One region of the Enterococcus gilvus ATCC BAA-350 genome, then DNA from elsewhere that is predicted to be linked to it. Evidence: predicted binding sites of a transcription regulator. Region 1 holds the regulator's gene; each other region holds the start of a gene.
What was found. The regulator HrcA, encoded in region 1, represses chaperone genes, less so after heat shock. The targets are predictions, from matches to a motif close to TTAGCACTCNNNNNNNNNGAGTGCTAA.
Positions count from the first base shown of each region.

Region 1 (6,439 bases):
GGCAAATGATGGATCAAAGCTTCTTTAACGAGTTCTTCATCTAGCAATTTCCCACTGAGCCTTCCTTTATCAACAAAGTTTAAAAAGAATTCTACCGTGCGAATAAGACCGTCCGGTTCAGCAAGTCCTCCAGCAATAAAATAGTACACCATATCTTTGGTCATTCGATCAAACAGCTTGTCCAATTTATCCATGCGAACCTCCCTTAAACACATTTTCTCTTTTCATTAAGGATAAAAGAAAAAAGAGGCCTAATCAATACTGAATTGATTAAGCCTCTAAACTTATTTTTTTCCACCAAAGGCATCTTTCACTTTGCCAAAGAAACCTTCTTCTTTTTGTTCGCTTACTGTTTGCCCGCCTGCTTCAGCAAATGCACGTAGCGCATCACGCTGCTTCTCATTCAAGTTTTTAGGTGTAATGATTTTCACCGTTACTTGTTGATCGCCATTCGTATTTCCACGAAGTCTCGGAGCGCCTTTTCCGCGGAGTCTAAATTTAGCACCTGTTTGTGTGCCCGCAGGTACTTTCAATTTAACATCTCCATGAACGGTAGGGACATTGACTTCATCCCCTAGAGCCGCTTGGACAAAACTCAACGGCAAGGTGTAGTAAATTTCTCCGCCATCACGGTCGAAGATGTCACTTTGTTTCACTTTAAAGACAACATACAAATCTCCGTATGGTCCACCATTTACTCCAGCTTCGCCTTGATCCGCTAATCGCATTTGTTGGCCGTCTTCCACACCGGCAGGTACTTTTACCTTGACTGTATGAGGACGCTTCTCATGACCGGAACCATGACACGTTGGACAAGGATCTTTGATTTCTTTCCCTGTTCCATGACACACATCACATGTTTGACGGCTCATTACACGTCCAAGTGGTGTTTGGTGTTCAACGTTAATTGAACCAGAACCATGACATTTATGACAAACTTCTGGTTGCGTGCCAGGTTTTGCCCCATTTCCGTGACACGTATGACACGTTTCTTCACGGTTGTATTTAATGTCTTTTTCCACACCGAAAATAGCTTCTTCGAATTCAAGGTTGATTGAATATTGTAAATCTGCCCCTTGTCTTGGTGCTTTAGGATCTGCTTGACGTCCGCCGCCACCACCAAAGAAAGATTCAAAAATATCCTCAAATCCAAAACCGCCTGCTCCTCCGAAACCACCAGCACCGCCAAAACCGCCTGCTCCTCCAGCTCCAAAATTTGGATCTGTTCCCGCATGGCCGTATTGATCGTATGCCGCACGTTTTTGCGGATCGCTTAAAATCTCATAAGCTTCAGAAATCTCTTTAAACTTTTCCTCAGCATCGGCTTCTTTATTGATATCCGGATGGTATTGCTTGGAAAGCTTACGATATGCTTTTTTTATTTCATCATCCGAAGCACCTTTTTGTACCCCAAGGACTTCGTAATAATCCCGTTTTGTAGCCATTGGCTTCCCTCCATAATTTCATAGAATCGTTAGTATTGTATCACACTAAAAATCGATACGATACGTTTCTTAACGTTTTTCTAACGGACTTGCCAATCTTGAAAGAAAAAAGGCCAAAGCGATGACTTTGGCCTTTATCAACGAATCAATTATTTGTCGTCATCGTTAACTTCTTCAAAATCAGCATCTACGACATCATCCGCGCCGCCTTGAGCTGCGTTTGGATCAGCATCTGCTTGTTGTTGTGCCGCTTGTTCGTAAAGTTTAACTGTTAAGTTTTGTACGATTTCGTTCAATGCATCGCGTTTTTCTTTCATCAATTCGATGTCATTTGCTTCGACCGCTGCTTTTAGTTCATCGCGCGCGTCTTCTGCTTTTTTCACTTCGTCTGCATCTACTTTGCCTTCTAATTCTTTCAATGTTTTATCAACAGAGAATAGTAAAGCATCTACATCATTACGTAGGTCCACTTCTTCTTTACGAGCTTTATCAGCATCCGCATTTGCTTCTGCGTCTTTCACCATACGATCGATTTCATCGTCAGACAAACCTGATGAAGATTTGATCGTGATTTTTTGTTCTTTTTGTGTTCCTAGGTCTTTCGCAGAAACGTTTACGATACCGTTTTTGTCAATATCAAACGTTACTTCGATTTGAGGAATTCCACGAGGTGCAGCTGGAATATCTGTCAATTGGAAACGACCTAATGTTTTGTTATCAGCAGCCATTGGACGTTCACCTTGCAAGACATGGATGTCTACTGCAGGTTGGTTGTCAGCAGCTGTTGAGAATACTTGTGATTTACTTGTTGGGATCGTCGTATTTCGGTCGATCAATTTCGTGAACACGCCGCCCATTGTTTCGATACCCAATGATAATGGTGTTACGTCTAGTAATACAACATCTTTCACATCACCAGTGATGACCCCACCTTGGATCGCAGCACCCATTGCTACTACTTCATCTGGGTTAACTGATTTGTTTGGTTCTTTACCTGTTTCTTTACGAACAGCTTCTACAACTGCTGGAATACGAGTTGAACCACCGACTAAGATAACTTCGTCGACTTCTGATTGAGAAAGACCAGCATCTTTTAAGGCTTGACGAACAGGTGCTTTCGTACGTTCAACTAGATCAGCCGTAATTTCATCAAATTTTGCACGAGAAAGTGTTGTTTCTAAGTGCAACGGACCAGCATCGCCGGCTGTGATAAACGGTAAGCTGATTTGTGTTGAGCTGACACCTGATAAATCTTTTTTCGCTTTTTCAGCAGCATCTTTCAAACGTTGCATAGCCATTTTGTCTTTAGATAGATCAATGCCGTTTGCTTGTTTGAAATCAGCAACTAAGTAATCGATGATCTTGTTATCGAAGTCATCCCCACCAAGAGCGTTGTCTCCTGCTGTAGATAATACGTCAAAGACACCGTCGCCCAATTCAAGGATTGATACGTCGAACGTACCACCACCAAGGTCAAATACTAAGATTTTTTCATCCTTGTCTGTTTTGTCCAAACCGTAAGCCAATGCTGCAGCAGTTGGTTCATTCACGATACGTTCAACTTCTAAACCAGCAATTTTACCAGCGTCTTTTGTTGCTTGACGTTGAGAGTCATTGAAGTAAGCAGGAACTGTGATAACGGCTTTTTCAACTTTTTCGCCTAGGTAATCTTCTGCAAATCCTTTGATATATTGCAATACCATTGCAGAGATTTCTTGTGGAGTATATGATTTTCCGTCTGCTTCTACTTTGTATCCAGCTTCACCCATATGGCGTTTGATTGATGAAATTGTATCTGGGTTTGTAACTGCTTGACGTTTTGCGACTTCACCTACTTGGATCTCACCATTTTTGAATGAGACAACAGATGGTGTTGTGCGGTTTCCTTCTGGATTTGTAATGATTTTAGCTTCTCCGCCTTCTAAAACAGCTACTGCGGAGTTTGTTGTACCTAAGTCAATACCGATAATTTTACTCATAATTGAAAATCTCCTTTTCATTTATCTTTTAAATTTACTAATAAATAGTAGAATACTTTATTGAGCGACAACGACCATTGCGGGACGCAATACTCGGTCGTGTAGTTGATACCCTTTTTGTAAAACATTGACGATCGTTTCGGGTGCTACGTCGTCTTCTGCTGGAACTGTTTGAACCGCTTGATGAAGATTCGGGTCGAAGGTTTCACCTTCAGCTTTGATCTCTGTGATCCCCTCTTCTTTCAATGCAACGGTCAAACTCTCAAGTACCATTTCTACCCCTTTTTTCAGGCTGGCACTTTGATCATCTGTCACTTCCGTTGCTAAGGCTCTCTCCAAATTGTCGATCGCTGGTAATAATTTTTTCCCAAGATCCTGCGAACGGTAACGGATTAACTGTTCCCGCTCATTTTTGTTACGGTTAGACATATTTGCAATCTCAGCACGAGCTCGCAAGAATTTATCTTCCATTTCACTGAACTTGTTTGTTAAGTCTTCTACTTCAGAAACTTCTGGGATATCGATTTCTTCAGTTTCCATTGTTTCTTCCGCTTCAACTTCTTCTTCAACTTCATGTTTCTTTTCTTTTGCCACTACGCGTACTTCCTTTCTTTTTAGGAATCGTTTCTAGTGATATAAATCCAAAGAACGATAATAATCATCCAATGCATTTGTCAACTCGTATCGGAATACATCCAATAATCCGAAGATTTTTGAATACGGCATCGAGGTCGGGCCTAACAATGCGATCGTTCCTCGGCCATGCCCGCGAATTTCATAATTTGCTTGGATCATACTTAAATGATCAAACAAATCATTGCCTAACTCCGTACCGATCCGTACATGGATATTGTCATCTGAGGGAAGCAATAATTGTGTCAATTCATCCGAATTCTGCATCAGTGAATACATTGACTTTACATGATCGAAGTCCTGATCGGGATTGAAATTTAAAATATTCATTCGCCCACTAACAAAGACTTTATCTTCAAACGCCTCATTTAAAATCACATCGAACAAATGTCTGATGCCATCAGTGGTTTGAAAATAGCGATGTAAAATCATTGGAATCTCTGTTCGCAATTTCTGATAGACACTCATTAAAGGCTGTCCCACTAAACGATCATTGATGATTCGAACCATCTTCTCCAAGTCCTGACTGTCAACATTCTCAGGAATACGAAAAACTTGGCTTTCAACGTTCCCTTTGTCAGTAACGATGATTGCTAAAATTTGGCGATCATTCAATGGAACGATCCTAAATCCTGTTAACGTCCGATCTTTCATTTCAGGGCCGAGTGAAAATGCCGTATAGCTGGTAACCTGCGAAAGTATTCTTGCGGATTGTTGAATAATATCATCGATCTCATGAATATCTTTCTTTAACGAACTGCGAATTTGATCTGCTTCTTGATTACTCACCTTTATCGGCGTTAGTAGATGATCCACATAATAGCGATACCCCAGAGCTGAAGGAATCCTTCCTGATGAGGAATGAGTCTTTTCTAGCAAGCCTAATTCTTCTAAGGTCTTCATGTCGTTACGGATAGTCGCGGAACTTGCTTTTACGCCTTCTTCCATTAAACTTTTCGACCCAACTGGTTGTCCCGTATGGGTAAAGTTTTGGATGATCAAGCTGAGAATCAGTTTTTGTCTTTCCGTTAACATTCATCTCATCCTTTAGTTAGCACTCTTTCTTTTTAAGTGCTAACTCGATTATTAATATACCACATCTCCTATAGAAGTCAAGTGAAAAAAACAAAAAATTAGCACTCTGCAACAGAGAGTGCTAATCGTTTTTATTCAATAAAAATTCTTCAAAAACATCGTTTCCTCTAAACAATCCTGCCTTGGTCAGATGGATGCTGGTATCGGTCTCTATAATGAGCTTTTGCTGCTTTAATTTTTCAAGCACGTCACCATAAACATCCATTATTGACTGCTTAAAACGGGCTTCAAAAACCGCCTTTTCAACTCCTAAAATTTTTCTTAAGCCCAAGAACATTTCTTCTTCAATTTGCTCTCGTTCAGATAAGTATTCCTCTTCAAGAATTGGAAGACGATCGTCATTCAAAGACTTCAGGTAATGTTGTATCGGTCCGCGATTTTTATAGCGTCGATTTTCTAAGTAGCCGCTCGCGCCTGCCCCGATCCCAAAGTAATTTTGATTATTCCAGTAAACTAAATTATGCTTGCTCTCAAATCCTGGCTTAGCAAAATTACTGATCTCATATTGCATTCGTCCAGCTTTCTCCATTGCTTCAATTGTTTCAGCATACATTTGGGCCTCTACTTCTTGTTCAGGCAAATGCATTTTTCCTCGTCGCACCCAATTCATGAACATCGTTTGATTTTCTAAAATCAGGGAATAAAGTGCGTAATGCGGCAGATCTAAAGCCAAAGCCCGCTCCACGGTATCGCGGAAACTTTCTAAACTTTGACCTGGCAACGCATAAATCAAATCAATCGTTACATTTCTAAAATCCTTTTTTTCTAAAAGTTGAATGGTATCGTGCACGTCTTGCGCATTATGCTTACGGCCAATTTTTTTAAGTAAACGATCATCAAACGTTTGGACGCCCATAGATATCCGATTGACGCCATAATTACGCATCACATCTAATTTCTCTGCGGACAAATCCCCTGGATTGGCTTCCACAGTGAATTCTCCGTTCTCATAAGGAAGGATTTCTCTTAATCCACCGAATAGCCGGTCCAACTGTGCGGCATTCAAAGACGTTGGGGTTCCTCCGCCAATATAAAGTGTCTCCATCTTTTCGATCGGATGTTCACTCAGTGAAAGACGGGCTTCTTTCAATAAAGCTTCTATGTATTCATCCACTGGCTGGCCTTCAAGAAAAACTTTGTTGAAGTCACAGTAGTAACAGATGTGTTCACAGAATGGAATGTGAATGTAGGCTGAAGCCTTGGTATTACTGGATTTATGTACATTTGTCATTTCATATTTTCCTCTCAAAAAGCAAAACCATACCAAAAACCATACCGATTTTCATA
Region 1 covers NZ_ASWH01000001.1:1,328,618-1,335,056, reverse strand. The annotation lists gene I592_RS06620 (plasmid pRiA4b ORF-3 family protein) at 1-194, opposite strand, end outside; gene dnaJ (molecular chaperone DnaJ) at 285-1,445, opposite strand; gene dnaK (molecular chaperone DnaK) at 1,595-3,424, opposite strand; gene grpE (nucleotide exchange factor GrpE) at 3,482-4,018, opposite strand; gene hrcA (heat-inducible transcriptional repressor HrcA) at 4,052-5,092, opposite strand; gene hemW (radical SAM family heme chaperone HemW) at 5,214-6,383, opposite strand.

Region 2 (6,439 bases), 210 kb from region 1:
ATATTCAGCTCCAATATTTCTTCTTATAAAATCTTCCATCATACCGATCACCTCACGGACATTATACAAACGTATGTTCTGATTTGTAAAGCGAACAATTTATTAAGAATTCTGATATAATGTGGGTGCGGAAGATGATTGGATCACAACAGGTAAGCTTGATGGAATGGTAGCGATTGGAAATATTTTTGAGTATGTGGTTTGAAGTATTTTCAAGATGTGTTTTTTTAATCGAAAATAGGGATTACGCATGAATTACGCAAAAAATAATCTGCTCGCAAAAGTATAGTAGCTTATAAAAAAGGCACTGTAAGTGATTATGAGTTATTTATTTTTTGTCAGACTTTATCTAGAAGCCCGTCACCCGCTTTTTGAAGCATCGTGGACTTGATTGTGATCAGTCGCGGTGCTTTTGGTATTTTTTACTTTTCTTTTGGCGGACTCTTGCTATTCAATCTGTGCTTGATGTATGCTAAAGGTGATGTGGGAGGGTTCTCCCACTCAGGGGTATTTATCCTTATTAAACCAACGTTTGTGGCTGAGCGTTGGTTTTTTTATATTTTTTTTTAAGCGAATTATGCATGGATGATTAGTTGTGATTTTAACCGGTAAACGAAGAAAACTCGTTTAATGAAGGCTTTTTTATGGGGATTCATAAAAAGCTTTTCCTTGAATGCTGTAGCGTTCTTAGCTGGACAAGACGATATTGGTGACTAAACTCTAAAAACGGTATCGGAAACAGACACGAAAAAATCCCCCGATATGGAGGATTACGTGGTGATTCCAAAAAAGCTTAATACAAATAGTAGAAGAGCGGGAAACATCGAGTTCATTGTATTTAACATCCAGTGAACCATAATAGATCCCCAGATATTTTTAGTAAATAAATAGATCAAGCCTAAGTAAACACCCAATACCATATAGGGAATCATGGCATAGACATTCCCGTTAAAATTGTTCCAATGAACCAGCCCGAATAAGATTCCTTGAACGAAAAGCATGACGATCCGTAAAAATCCATTGGAAAACTTTCCTAGCAATAAATAGCGAAACGTCAATTCTTCAGCAAAAGGAGCAATAAACGGTGAGACAGCGGCCAAGACGGCCCAACCAGCACTGAGTGTTTGCCCAGAAGTGTTCTCTGAACTGCGAAGCTGAAGAAGTTCACTAGGAATCATTCTGCGTACGAAACTGAGTATAAAGAAAGCGATCGCGACTAAGACGATACTCAACAGCAATTTAAGAAAAAGTCTATGACGATATAGTTGCCACTGTTCCTTTAGAAAATCATGAAATAAGTAAATCATAATCAGAAAACCTGCTAGAAATAAACCAGTTGAACTTAACAAAGAAATTTTTGGGTCCTTATCAAGATGAAGGAGCGGAAAAAGGTAGTCGCCTATCAATAATTCCAAAGGGATTATCAGAAGTCCCCACCATTGTTTTTTTGTTGCTTCCATATCGTTACCTCTCTTTCTTGCATAAGTGTAAAAAAATAGGCAAGAAGTGTAAAGCAATATGAACGAAAGAAAAATTTCTTTTGGCAACTTTTTGGTATAATCAAAAGAAGCTAATAAAAAGGGGTTGAGAGAGTGTGGATTATCAGATGCAAAAGACCATGGGGAAATGTTTTCGCAGCAAGGGAACAAGTGTTATTGGAACAATCCGAATTCTAGGCAGTTGGTATGATTTTAAAGTAGTAAACGGGCCTCCAGAGATAGGCGACATGTTGGAGGTCATTGATTTTACCAGTCGTGAATTGCTTGTTGTCATCAATAATAATTTAGAAGAAAGTGATGTGAATTATCTTGTTCATCGTTAATATTATCTTATTTATAATCATAGCTGTCGTCGTTTTGTTTATCATTAGTCAGTTGGTAGTCATTGTTCAGCAAGGGGAAGTCAAGGTCGTAGAAAGCTTTGGGAAGTATGTAAAAACAATCGACCCGGGACTGCATTTTCTGATCCCTATTTTATATGTTGTGCGCCGTCGTGTGTCATTAAAGCAAACGCCTATTCAGATCGAACCGCAAAGTGTGATTACTCGAGACAATGTAATCGTAGAGATCGATGAAGCGATAAAATATCACGTGACAGATGCACGGGCTTTTGTGTATGATAATGAAGATTCTGTCACGTCTATGATCCAAGATTGCCAATCCAATTTACGAGGCATCATTGGTAAAATGGAACTGAACGAGGTATTAAACGGCACAGAAGAAATCAATGTTAATCTTTACGAGAGTGTGAAGGACATTACGGCCGGTTATGGCTTATCCATAGATCGGATCAATATCGGAGAGATTTCGGTTTCCAACGAGATCATCAATTCGATGAATAAGTTAATTACTGCTAGTCGAGACAAAGAATCCTTGATCACCATTTCGGAAGGGAAAAAACAGTCTGTGATTTTAGAGTCTGAAGCAAAATCCTCTGAAATGCAGATCGATGCGGAAGCTCGAGCAAGACAAACTAAAATCGATGCAGATGCCCGCGCCGAACGGACGAAAATCGATGCAGCAGCAGAGGCGGAACGGATTGAAAAGATCACCGAAGCGGAAACTTCTCGAATCAGAGAAATCAATAAAGCCATTGCAGAAAGTAATTTGACGGATGAAATGATTGCCTACTTGGGGATCGAAGCCTTCAAGCACGTTGTTGAAAACAATGGCAATACTGTTATTATGCCAAGTAATTTAACCGAACTCGGCAATGTACCGGCAATCAAGGAAATTTGGAAACAAACGAACTAAAGAGATTCGTGTGATGGGAGACACTAATAGTAGAAAGTAGGAGTTGAGAACCATCGCAGCAAAGAAGCAAGCACCAAAAATTATTTCCGCAATCGTCATTGCGTTGGCCGGGATATATGGACTTTATTCCCAGATAGCACCGGAAAGCCAATCAGGAAATTCAAACAAGGAAGTCGCTATAAGTCAGTTATCAGAGATTCCTGAGTATGACGGTGAGCATCAAACAATTGAGATAAATCATAACCAACCTGATTTTTCTAAAAAGGATCTTTCTCTTGAGCAGCGTACTTGGACAAGCTTTTCTGATCTCGACGCGTTGAATCGAGTTGGCGTTGCAAATGCGATGTTAGGAAAAGAATTGATGCCCCACCAAGAACGGGAACGCTTATTTGTCAAACCGACCGGCTGGCATCAAAAATTTTACAACGATGAGCCTTTGTATAATCGAGCCCATTTGATCGCCTATCAATTTTCAGGAGAAAATAACAATCTTAAAAACTTGATGACGGGAACAGCTTCACTGAATGACCCTGGGATGAACGATCACGAAAAGGAAATCGGAAATTATATACGTAAAACCAATCACCATGTCCGTTATCGGGTGACGCCTTATTTCAAAGGGGAAGAATTGGTTGCGCGAGGCATTCAAATGGAGGCGGAAAGTATCGAAGATGATCAAATTTCCTTTAACCTTTTTGTTTATAATGTGCAAGAAGGCATTACGATTGATTATCAAACAGGCTACTCGCAAAAGTAGTAAAGAAATCACCCAAATTTGGGTGATTTTTTATTAGAAAAAGTCGTTATCCTATTGTTATTATGAGAAATTTCCTTGAGAATAAAGAAGAAGCTAAAGGAGAGGGGTGCGAACAATGGAAGAGTACCAACGGGAACGTTATCTGGCTGCAGCAATGACGCTTAGTAAAAAATTAGCGCGCCGACAATTTCAACCAATCATTTGTCGAAATTTAGAGGAAGCAGCAGATCATGCGTTAGATATGATTGATCCGAACAAGACAGTAGGGCTTGGCGGCTCTATTACAGTGGAACAATCTGGGATAATTGAAAGGTTGTATCAGCGTGATCAGAAAATGATTGATCGCGAACAAACGAATTCGGTGGAAGCGCGGCATCAAGTGATGAAGCAAGCGTTGACTGCTGATTATTTTTTGACTAGTATCAACGGGATCTCTGAAGAGGGAGAATTGGTAAACGTCGATAGTGTTGGCAACAGGGTAGCTGCGTTAACGTATGGACCAGATAGAGTAATCGCATTTGTCAGTATGAGAAAAGTGTATGGGAATCTTGAGACTACCTTAGAAATGGTTCGCAAAAACACGGCGCCATTGAATGCCCACCGTTTAGGGTTAGAAAAGACCCCTTGTATAAAGAAAGGTACTTGCGGAGACTGTCTGAACACAGAATGCATTTGTAATACGATCGCGATTACTCGCCGCTCAATGGAGAAAGACCGCATCCTTTTATTTTTGATCCTTGAAGATGTTGGGTTATAGGAGAGTATTTTATAGAGAACACAAAAAAACCGAGGAATTTTCCTCGGTTTTCTGTGTTTAGCTTAAAGAACTGCTGTTTTCCATTACTTCATCGATCAAACCGTAAGCTTTTGCTTCGTCGGCAGACATGAAGTTATCACGATCTGTGTCACGTTCAATGACTTCGATCGGTTGACCAGTACGTTCAGACAAAATGTTGTTTAAACGTTCGCGGGTCTTCAAAATGTGGCGAGCAGCGATTTCAATCTCTGTTGCTTGTCCTTGCGCACCACCAAGAGGTTGGTGGATCATGATCTCAGCGTTTGGCAATGCAAAACGTTTGCCTTTCGCGCCAGCGGTCAACAGGAAGCTTCCCATAGAAGCAGCCATACCAAGTACAATGGTTTGCACATCGGCTTTGACAAAATTCATTGTGTCAAAAATCGCTAAACCGGCAGATACGCTACCACCTGGTGAATTGATGTAAAGATAAATATCCTTTTCAGAGTCTTGGGCATCCAAGAAAAGTAATTGGGCGATAATAGTGTTCGCCATATCATCGTTCACTTCACCGCTTAACATGATGATGCGGTCTTTCAATAAACGAGAATAAATGTCGTAAGCACGTTCGCCACGAGATGATTGTTCAATGACTGTAGGGACTAAATTCATAGTGAATCCTCCTTAAAAATAGTGTTCGTAATTTAGTTTAGCACAAACGAGGTTGGATTGCTAAAACTTAAAGAAAGTATACAACGTTGGTCAGTTTTGGTCAAATGGAAGGCTTCGATTTTTAAGACGTATCAAACTATCCTAGAAACACGAAAATATGGTACTATTAATAACGAAAAGAACAAACTATTCATTCGTTGATTTTATTTTTATCGTGTATCCTTCAAAAAATGGTATATCACAGAAAAATGTTATAAATTAGACGAGCTTTTTTTATTTATATCTTTAAAAGCGATCGTCTCATTTTTTAAATTTTCAAAGGGATCGCATAGTGAACAGCGACGTGTTTTTAAAGAAATAGTCCTTAATAGGAACTGGGAGGGAACAAATGTGGAAATTGCATTAATCGGACTAATCGGTGTATTGATCGGGGCAGGCTTGACGGGGATCGCCGTCTACTTTGTTTTTAGATATATTGATTCGCGCCATATTCGTGAAAGAGAACTGGAACATCAGGTCAAAGAAATCGAGACAATTAACCTTTTAAACAAGAAAATCAATGAGGTTTTATCAAAGCGCAATGTGATGATGCAAGAATATGTATCCTTTAATTCATTTGATGATTGCTACATTACGATTGATGACTTTATCTACTTGAACTCATTCACAGCGCAAAATAATTTTTATTTGCCAAACTATTTAATTGAAGAATTCTTCAAAAATATTTCCCATCGAAAAGTTATTTTATCCCCTGAAGAAACGGTCAAAATCGGCGGCTATACTTATAAAGGCGGGCGGATTGTGATGGAGACCTTCTCTGAACAACTTTTAGAAATATTGAACGAGAAAAAACAAAAATTATCTCGCTCAACAAAACAACCATTACGCTATTTTAACGTACAATAATACATTCACGAATACTCGTGAGCAGACTTATGTCAGGTTATTGAAAAATGATCGTTGACTACGGACGAGGTGACTATAGATGACAGTAATTATTGCTCATCGCGGGAGTGCTGGAACACATCCAGAGAATACATTGCCTGCGTTTATGGAAGCAGTGCGAGCCGGTGCAGACGGGATCGAACTGGATGTTCAATTAACTGCGGATCAGCAGTTAGTCGTGATTCATGATGAGAGCGTTGATCGAACGACTGACGGAAAGGGCTTGATCCGTGAGTTGACATTAAAGGAAATAAAAAAACTAGATGCTGGAAGCTGGTTTGATGAAAAATACCAAGCAACGAAGATTTCGACCTTGCAGGAAGTCTTGAACCTCTTGCTGCAAATGCGCTTTCGCGGTTTTTTGTGTATTGAGATCAAAACAAATAAATTCCATTATCCTGGGATCGAAGAAAAAATATCGGCGGTCATGACTAGTAAAGAGTGGCCATTTACGTATTGGTATGCAAGTTTCAATATTGATTCGCTGCACATCATGCATCAATTTGAACCGGATGCTCAATATGATCTGATTCAAAAAAATGACTTAGAAAAAAGCCAAGTCGTTCTAGATACTGA
Region 2 covers NZ_ASWH01000001.1:1,120,446-1,126,884, forward strand. The annotation lists gene I592_RS05595 (hypothetical protein) at 1-42, opposite strand, end outside; gene I592_RS05600 (CPBP family intramembrane glutamic endopeptidase) at 771-1,460, opposite strand; gene I592_RS05605 (hypothetical protein) at 1,607-1,822, shown strand; gene I592_RS05610 (SPFH domain-containing protein) at 1,809-2,753, shown strand; gene I592_RS05615 (DNA/RNA non-specific endonuclease) at 2,887-3,510, shown strand; gene I592_RS05620 (lactate utilization protein) at 3,626-4,267, shown strand; gene clpP (ATP-dependent Clp endopeptidase proteolytic subunit ClpP) at 4,325-4,918, opposite strand; gene I592_RS05630 (hypothetical protein) at 5,309-5,824, shown strand; gene I592_RS05635 (glycerophosphodiester phosphodiesterase) at 5,904-6,439, shown strand, end outside.
Region 2: a site for HrcA is predicted at 4,956-4,982, ahead of clpP (ATP-dependent Clp endopeptidase proteolytic subunit ClpP). Genes of this name have one in related genera too.

Region 3 (6,439 bases), 1.1 Mb from region 1:
CGCCATTTAAAGTTGCCGAAGTCGACATCATGTACGGTTTAGGGATCTCACAAGAAGGTGAGTTGCTAGACATGGCTGTTGAACAGGACATCATCGACAAGAGCGGTGCTTGGTACGGCTATAAAGAGGACCGTATCGGACAAGGGCGTGAAAACGCCAAGAAATATTTGGCTGATCATCCAGAAATGATGGCTGAAGTTGCGACACGTGTGCGTGCAGCATACGGGATCGGTGAGGAAGGCGAATCGGTCGAAGACGAGGCTGGACAAGAAGAATTGCCATTGGAAGAATAAAAAACGAAATGACACTAATGACCAGACATTTTTTGTACGGTCATTAGTGTTTTTTTTACGATTGATTCCACATAAATCAAAGCGCTTTATTATCGAGTCTGACAAAAGAGAAATAAAGTTGACACGCTATCAGACAAACATTAGAATAAAGTTGTGTGACACTCACACATATGCAAGTAGGCATATTGATAATATTAGACATTCGTTTATCAAAAAACTACAGATAGGTAAATAAGATAGTACGGAGGTGGATTTAATGTTAGTTCCTATTCTCCTCGCTATCATCGGTTTAATTGTCGGTCTTGGTTTGGGTTTCATGGCAGCGAAAGCACGTCATGAAAAAGAAATTGATGGGGCACAAAACACAGCTAGAGGGATCATTACGCATGCGAATAAAGAAGCGGAGACCTTAAAGAAAGAAGCTTTGTTGGAAGCCAAGGAAGAAAACCAGCAGTATCGCGCACAAGTTGAAAGTGAGTTGAAAGAAAGCAGACAAGAACTAAAATCGCAAGAAAATCGCTTGCTTCAAAGAGAACAGACTTTAGATCGTAAAGACGATTCTTTAGAGAAGCGTGAGCACTCACTGGAAGAAAAAGAAACAAAGATCAGTGCTAGACAGCAATTAATTGACGAGCGAGAAAAAGATGTAGAACAACTGATTAATGAACAACAAACAAAACTGGAACAAGTTGCTTCTTTAACGAAAGATGAAGCAAAAGAAATTATTATGAAGACGACAGAAGAGGAATTGAACCACGAGTTAACAGTAATGGTCAAGGAATCTGAGCAACGAGCGAAAGAAGAAGCCGATCGCAAAGCGAAAAATCTTTTAGCGATGGCGATTCAACGTTGCGGCGCTGACGCTGTTTCTGAAACGACGGTTTCGGTCGTTACGTTGCCGAACGATGAGATGAAAGGTCGCATCATTGGACGCGAAGGCCGTAATATCCGGACATTGGAAACATTGACGGGGATCGATTTGATTATCGATGATACGCCTGAAGCAGTCGTGTTGTCTGGTTTTGATCCAATCAGACGGGAAATTGCCCGGATGACGTTAGAGAAATTGATTCAAGATGGTCGGATTCATCCAGCTCGGATTGAAGAAATGGTTGAAAAATCACGTAAGGAAATGGATGAACGTATTCGTGAATACGGGGAACAGGCAGCCTTTGAAGTGGGCGCCCACACCTTGCATCCAGATTTGATCAAGATCTTAGGCCGTTTGCATTTCCGTACCAGCTATGGTCAAAACGTGTTGAATCACTCAATTGAAGTAGCCAAATTAACCGGTGTATTGGCCGCAGAACTTGGCGAAAATGTTCAATTGGCGCAACGCGCAGGATTGCTTCATGATATTGGGAAGGCACTGGATCACGAGATCGAAGGGTCTCACGTGGAAATCGGTGCGGAACTTGCCGCGAAATATCGTGAAAATCCAGTAGTGATCAATGCGATCGCCTCTCACCACGGAGACACAGAAGCGACATCTGTCATTTCTGTTTTAGTCGCCGCTGCCGATGCAGTATCTGCTGCTCGACCAGGTGCACGAAGCGAATCATTGGAAAACTATATTCGTCGTTTAGAAAACTTAGAAAATATTTCAAACAGTTTTGATGGTGTAGAATCAAGCTTCGCAGTCCAAGCAGGACGTGAAGTTCGTGTCATGGTCAAACCAGAAGAGATCTCTGATTTGGATTCTGTTCGTTTGGTTCGCGACATTCGCCGCAGAATCGAAGACGAATTGGATTACCCAGGACATATCAAAGTTGTGGTTATTCGTGAGACACGAGCAACCGATTATGCAAAATAGCAAAAAGCCTCATTTTTGAGGCTTTTTCTTATGGTCAAAATTCGTTTGACTGTTTTATTTGTGGGCATTTACGCCGCCTTCACATAAAAAGTGGGCGGTTTATTTCAAAAAATAAATAACAAATTATTTTTTTAATGTCCCCATTCTTCTAAAAGGATAGCTTCATAACAAGAATTCATTTAAAATAGAGTACAAGAAAAGAAAGAATGGGTGTAGAAGGATGACGACTATCAGTCGCTGGTTCAAACGACATGCTACGTTACTTAAAATCATCTTCTTTGGGATCGTCTTATTTTTCGTAGCAAATCAAGTGAAAAATATTGCCCATGGAATGAGCTGGCAAACGGTTTGGCAAACAATCAAAGAACAAGATCAACTAACATTATTAAGCATGTTAGGTATTGGACTGTGCGGAGTCCTGCCTATGCTCTTATACGATCATGTGGCTATCACGACTCTCGAAGCAACGGGGCGGCCGCGAATGAACCGCAAAGAGTGGTTCGTGTCTGCATGGACCACGAATACGATCAATAACTTGGCAGGCTTTGGCGGGGTCGTCGGAGTGAGCCTAAGGTCAAGCTTCTATGGCAAGGGGATGGAAAAGAAAAAGGTCCTAGCGGTGATCTCCAAGATCGCGCTCTTTATGTTGGCGGGACTTTCGATCATGGCCCTCATCACCTCGCTGGATCTGATTTTCCTAAGAACAGAGAATGCTTTTGTTCGCTATCGCTTTTGGCTGCTTGCGGGCGGGGCGTTTGCGCCGCTGCTTTTCGGCTTTGTCTATGGACGTCGGCGAACGATTTTTAAAGAATTTCGAGTAAAACAGATTTTTGAATTGTATCTAGCGTCTTTGGGGCAATGGCTGGGGGCTTTGGCAGTCTTCTTACTCGTGGGTTATCTGATGGGGGTACGCATCGCGATCGGGGAAGTTTACCCGATGTTTGTGATCGCTACTGGCTTAGGGATGCTGACGATGGTTCCGGGAGGTGCAGGAACCTTTGACGTGATGATGATCTTAGGTCTGGGGCATTTGGGACTGGATCAAAGCACGGCGGTCGTGTGGATCTTGTTTTACCGGATCTTTTATTATTTGGTTCCGTTTCTCACAGGGATCGTTCTCTTTTTGACCAATACCAGTGTTAAAATGAATCGCTATTTTGATAATCTGCCACGTGTTCTTTCGCAAAAAATCGCGCATGTTGTCATGGTAACGGCGGTGTATTTTGCCGGAATAATGATGATTCTATTGTCGACACTGACCAATCTCTCCAACATCAATCGCTTGTTTCAGGTGTTGCTGCCTTTTTCATTCGATTTTCTAGATCAAACGTTGAATCTGCTGGTCGGCTTTTTACTCTTAGGCTTTGCGCGAGGCATCTCGCAAAAGGTCAAGCGTGCTTTCTGGCCGACGATCTTGCTATTGATTTTTGGCATCGTCAATACGGTAGCACGGACAGCCTCGATTCGACTGATCGTTGTTTACGTAGTGATTTTGCTGATTGTTTGGATGTCTCGGAAAGAGTTTTACAAGGAACGTTTTGTTTATTCTTGGGGCGCCTTGCTGTTTGACGGGATTTTGTTCGGCCTGTTGTTTATTTTCTACGCAGTAGCAGGCTATCACAGTGGGCAGCTTTGGAGCACCGAACGCTTGTCGACGAAGTATTTTGCCTTTCCTTCAGGGGATATTTGGTTCTCGGGGCTGATCGGCTTGATTCTATCGATCTTGTGTTTGGCGATTTTGTACCACTATTTAACACAAAGTGAGACAAAATTAGGTGTTGCCTGGGATGAAAAACGATTCAATTATTTAATCAACCGGTATGGCGGCACACCTGCTAGTCACTACTTGCGCGTTTCAGGGTATCAGTATTTTTATTATCAGGAAAATGGCAATGATCAAATTATTTTCGGCTTTCAAACCCGGGCGAATAAGTGTTTTGTGTTAGGTGATCCTGTGGGGAATCCTGAAAAATGGCAGGCCGCGACGTTTGCGTTTATGGAGCACGCGGATCGATTGGGCTACCAGTTGGCGTTTTATAAGATCTCTGAAGAATACGTGCTGCTTTTGCATGACCTTGGCTTCCATTTTGATAAGATCGGCGAAACAGGTGTGACGGACTTTACGCGGCACAAGCTAGATGTTTTCTCGGATCGCTTTGAATTCAAACGGTTGACCAATGAGGGGTACCAGTTCATTTACTTTGAAAAGCTGCCGGAAGAAGTTTTCGATGAGTTAGAGGAAATTTCTGATGAATGGTTAAATGGAGAAAAAGAGAAATGCTTCTCCGTTGGACGTTTTGACCGCAGTTATATCAAAACAAGCAATGTAGGGATCGCACGTGATCCGCAAAACCGGGTCGTCGGCTTCATTACTGAACAGCCGATCAACGGTGCACAGGCTTCCTTTGATCTTTTGCGTTTCCGAAATGACGTACCGAATGAGCTGCCGACGTTCTTGAAGCTGCATTTGATGGATGAGCTGAAAAAACAAGGCTACACAGAAGTCTATCAAGGCATGGCTCCGTTAGCAAAAGTGGGCGAGACGTCCTTTGCCTTTTTAGGAGAGCGGATCATGAATTTGATTTATAAATACGGTCACTCGATTTACGCCTTCCAACAGGTAGCAGAGGAAAAAAATGTCTACGTGGATCAATGGCGCCCAAGGTATTTTGCCTACATGAAAGACAGCAGCTTCCTGTTTTCCGCCTTGCAATTATTATTTTTGATCGGTAGAGGAAAGAATAAGGGTGCTACGATCTCAGAAGAAATGATCGAAGTATAAAAATACGAGCCGCGAAAGCGCGCTCGTATTTTTTGTATGCAGAAATTAATCGATCGTGATCGCTTTGCCTTTTTTCTCTTCGTAGTTTTCTTTCGGCAAGGTCAACGTCAGGACCCCATTTTCAAAGGTCGCACGGATCTCTTCGTCGGCGATGTCCGGGACAGCGAATTGGCGATGGTACGCACTAGTGGCACGTTCTCTGCGAACAAAACGACCATCATCCTTCACTTCGTTTTCGGTAGAATGTTCTGCGTCGATTGAAAGAATGTCATTGTTGTAATGAATCGCTATTTCTGATTTCTCAAAACCAGGGAGATCCGCTTTTACTTCATAGTGGTCATCCATGTCGCGAATATCCACACTCATTTTGCGATCATCCCAAAAGGTGTTCACCAGTTTGCCAACCAAATCTTCTCCATCCAACCAGTCATTTTTCGGTAATAGATTCATACAGTATTCCTCCTCATTTGTCATAGCCTTGTTTCATACGGCAATCGAACGTGTGCTAAAAATCTGGAACATGTCGCGGATAATCCTCTTGTTGAGTTTTGAAAGTAGCTCCTTCTTTCATGGTAAAGCCTCAGGTGAAAATATTCAACTTATTTAAAGCGCCTATGCTAGAATGAATTATCTATACATTTACTATGGGCTATGATAGAATCGTCTAGTGAAAAATTTGAACGGGTGAGAAAATGGAGATTATGGAGAAGGCCCCAGCGAAGATCAATTTGGGCCTCGATATTTTAGGCAAACGACCGGATGGCTTGCATGAATTGGCGATGGTCATGGCAAGTATTGATCTAGCGGATCGTTTGTATTTGGAAGAGATTCCCGAAAATAAAATTATCATTGAGACCAATAAGGCTTTTTTACCCACGGATAAAAAGAACCACGTTTATGAAGCGCTGGAGCTGGTCAAAGAGCGTTTTAACATAGATAAAGGACTGCGGGTCAAAATCCATAAGGAAATTCCAGTAGCGGCTGGTTTAGGTGGCGGATCAACGGATTCGGCGGCGGCTTTGCGAGCGGTCAATCGCCTTTGGAACTTGGGGCTCTCAATTGAGGAATTAGCGGCTCTTGGAGCAGAAGTTGGGTCCGACGTGCCTTATTGCGTGTATGGGCAGACTTCTTTAGTAGAAGGATTTGGTGAAAAGGTGACCCCGATCGCACCAATGCCTCAATGCTGGGTAGTGGTGGTCAAGCCGCGAATGAGCGTTTCGACGCGTACGATTTTTGCCAAGATCGTCATGGAGGATCTGTATCATCCAGACATCGAGGCGCTGGTATCTGCCATTGAAGAAAATGATTATCAGAAAATGACTGAGAATCTAGGCAATTCGATGGAGGTTGTAACCATCAAAAAGCATCCGGTGATCCAACAATTAAAAGATCGAATGCTGAAGTATGGTGCCGACGCGGCGATGATGAGCGGCAGCGGCCCAACGGTCTATGCACTATGTCATAAATATTCGCGGGCCAAGCATGTGTTGAATGCATTAAAAGGGTTTTGCGACGAAGTGTATCTCGTTCGCACGCTGAAGTAGATCCTCA
Region 3 covers NZ_ASWH01000001.1:193,324-199,762, forward strand. The annotation lists gene recA (recombinase RecA) at 1-293, shown strand, start outside; gene rny (ribonuclease Y) at 550-2,106, shown strand; gene mprF (bifunctional lysylphosphatidylglycerol flippase/synthetase MprF) at 2,327-4,888, shown strand; gene I592_RS00970 (Hsp20/alpha crystallin family protein) at 4,934-5,338, opposite strand; gene ispE (4-(cytidine 5'-diphospho)-2-C-methyl-D-erythritol kinase) at 5,581-6,432, shown strand.
Region 3: a site for HrcA is predicted at 5,371-5,397, ahead of I592_RS00970 (Hsp20/alpha crystallin family protein). Genes of this name have one in related genera too.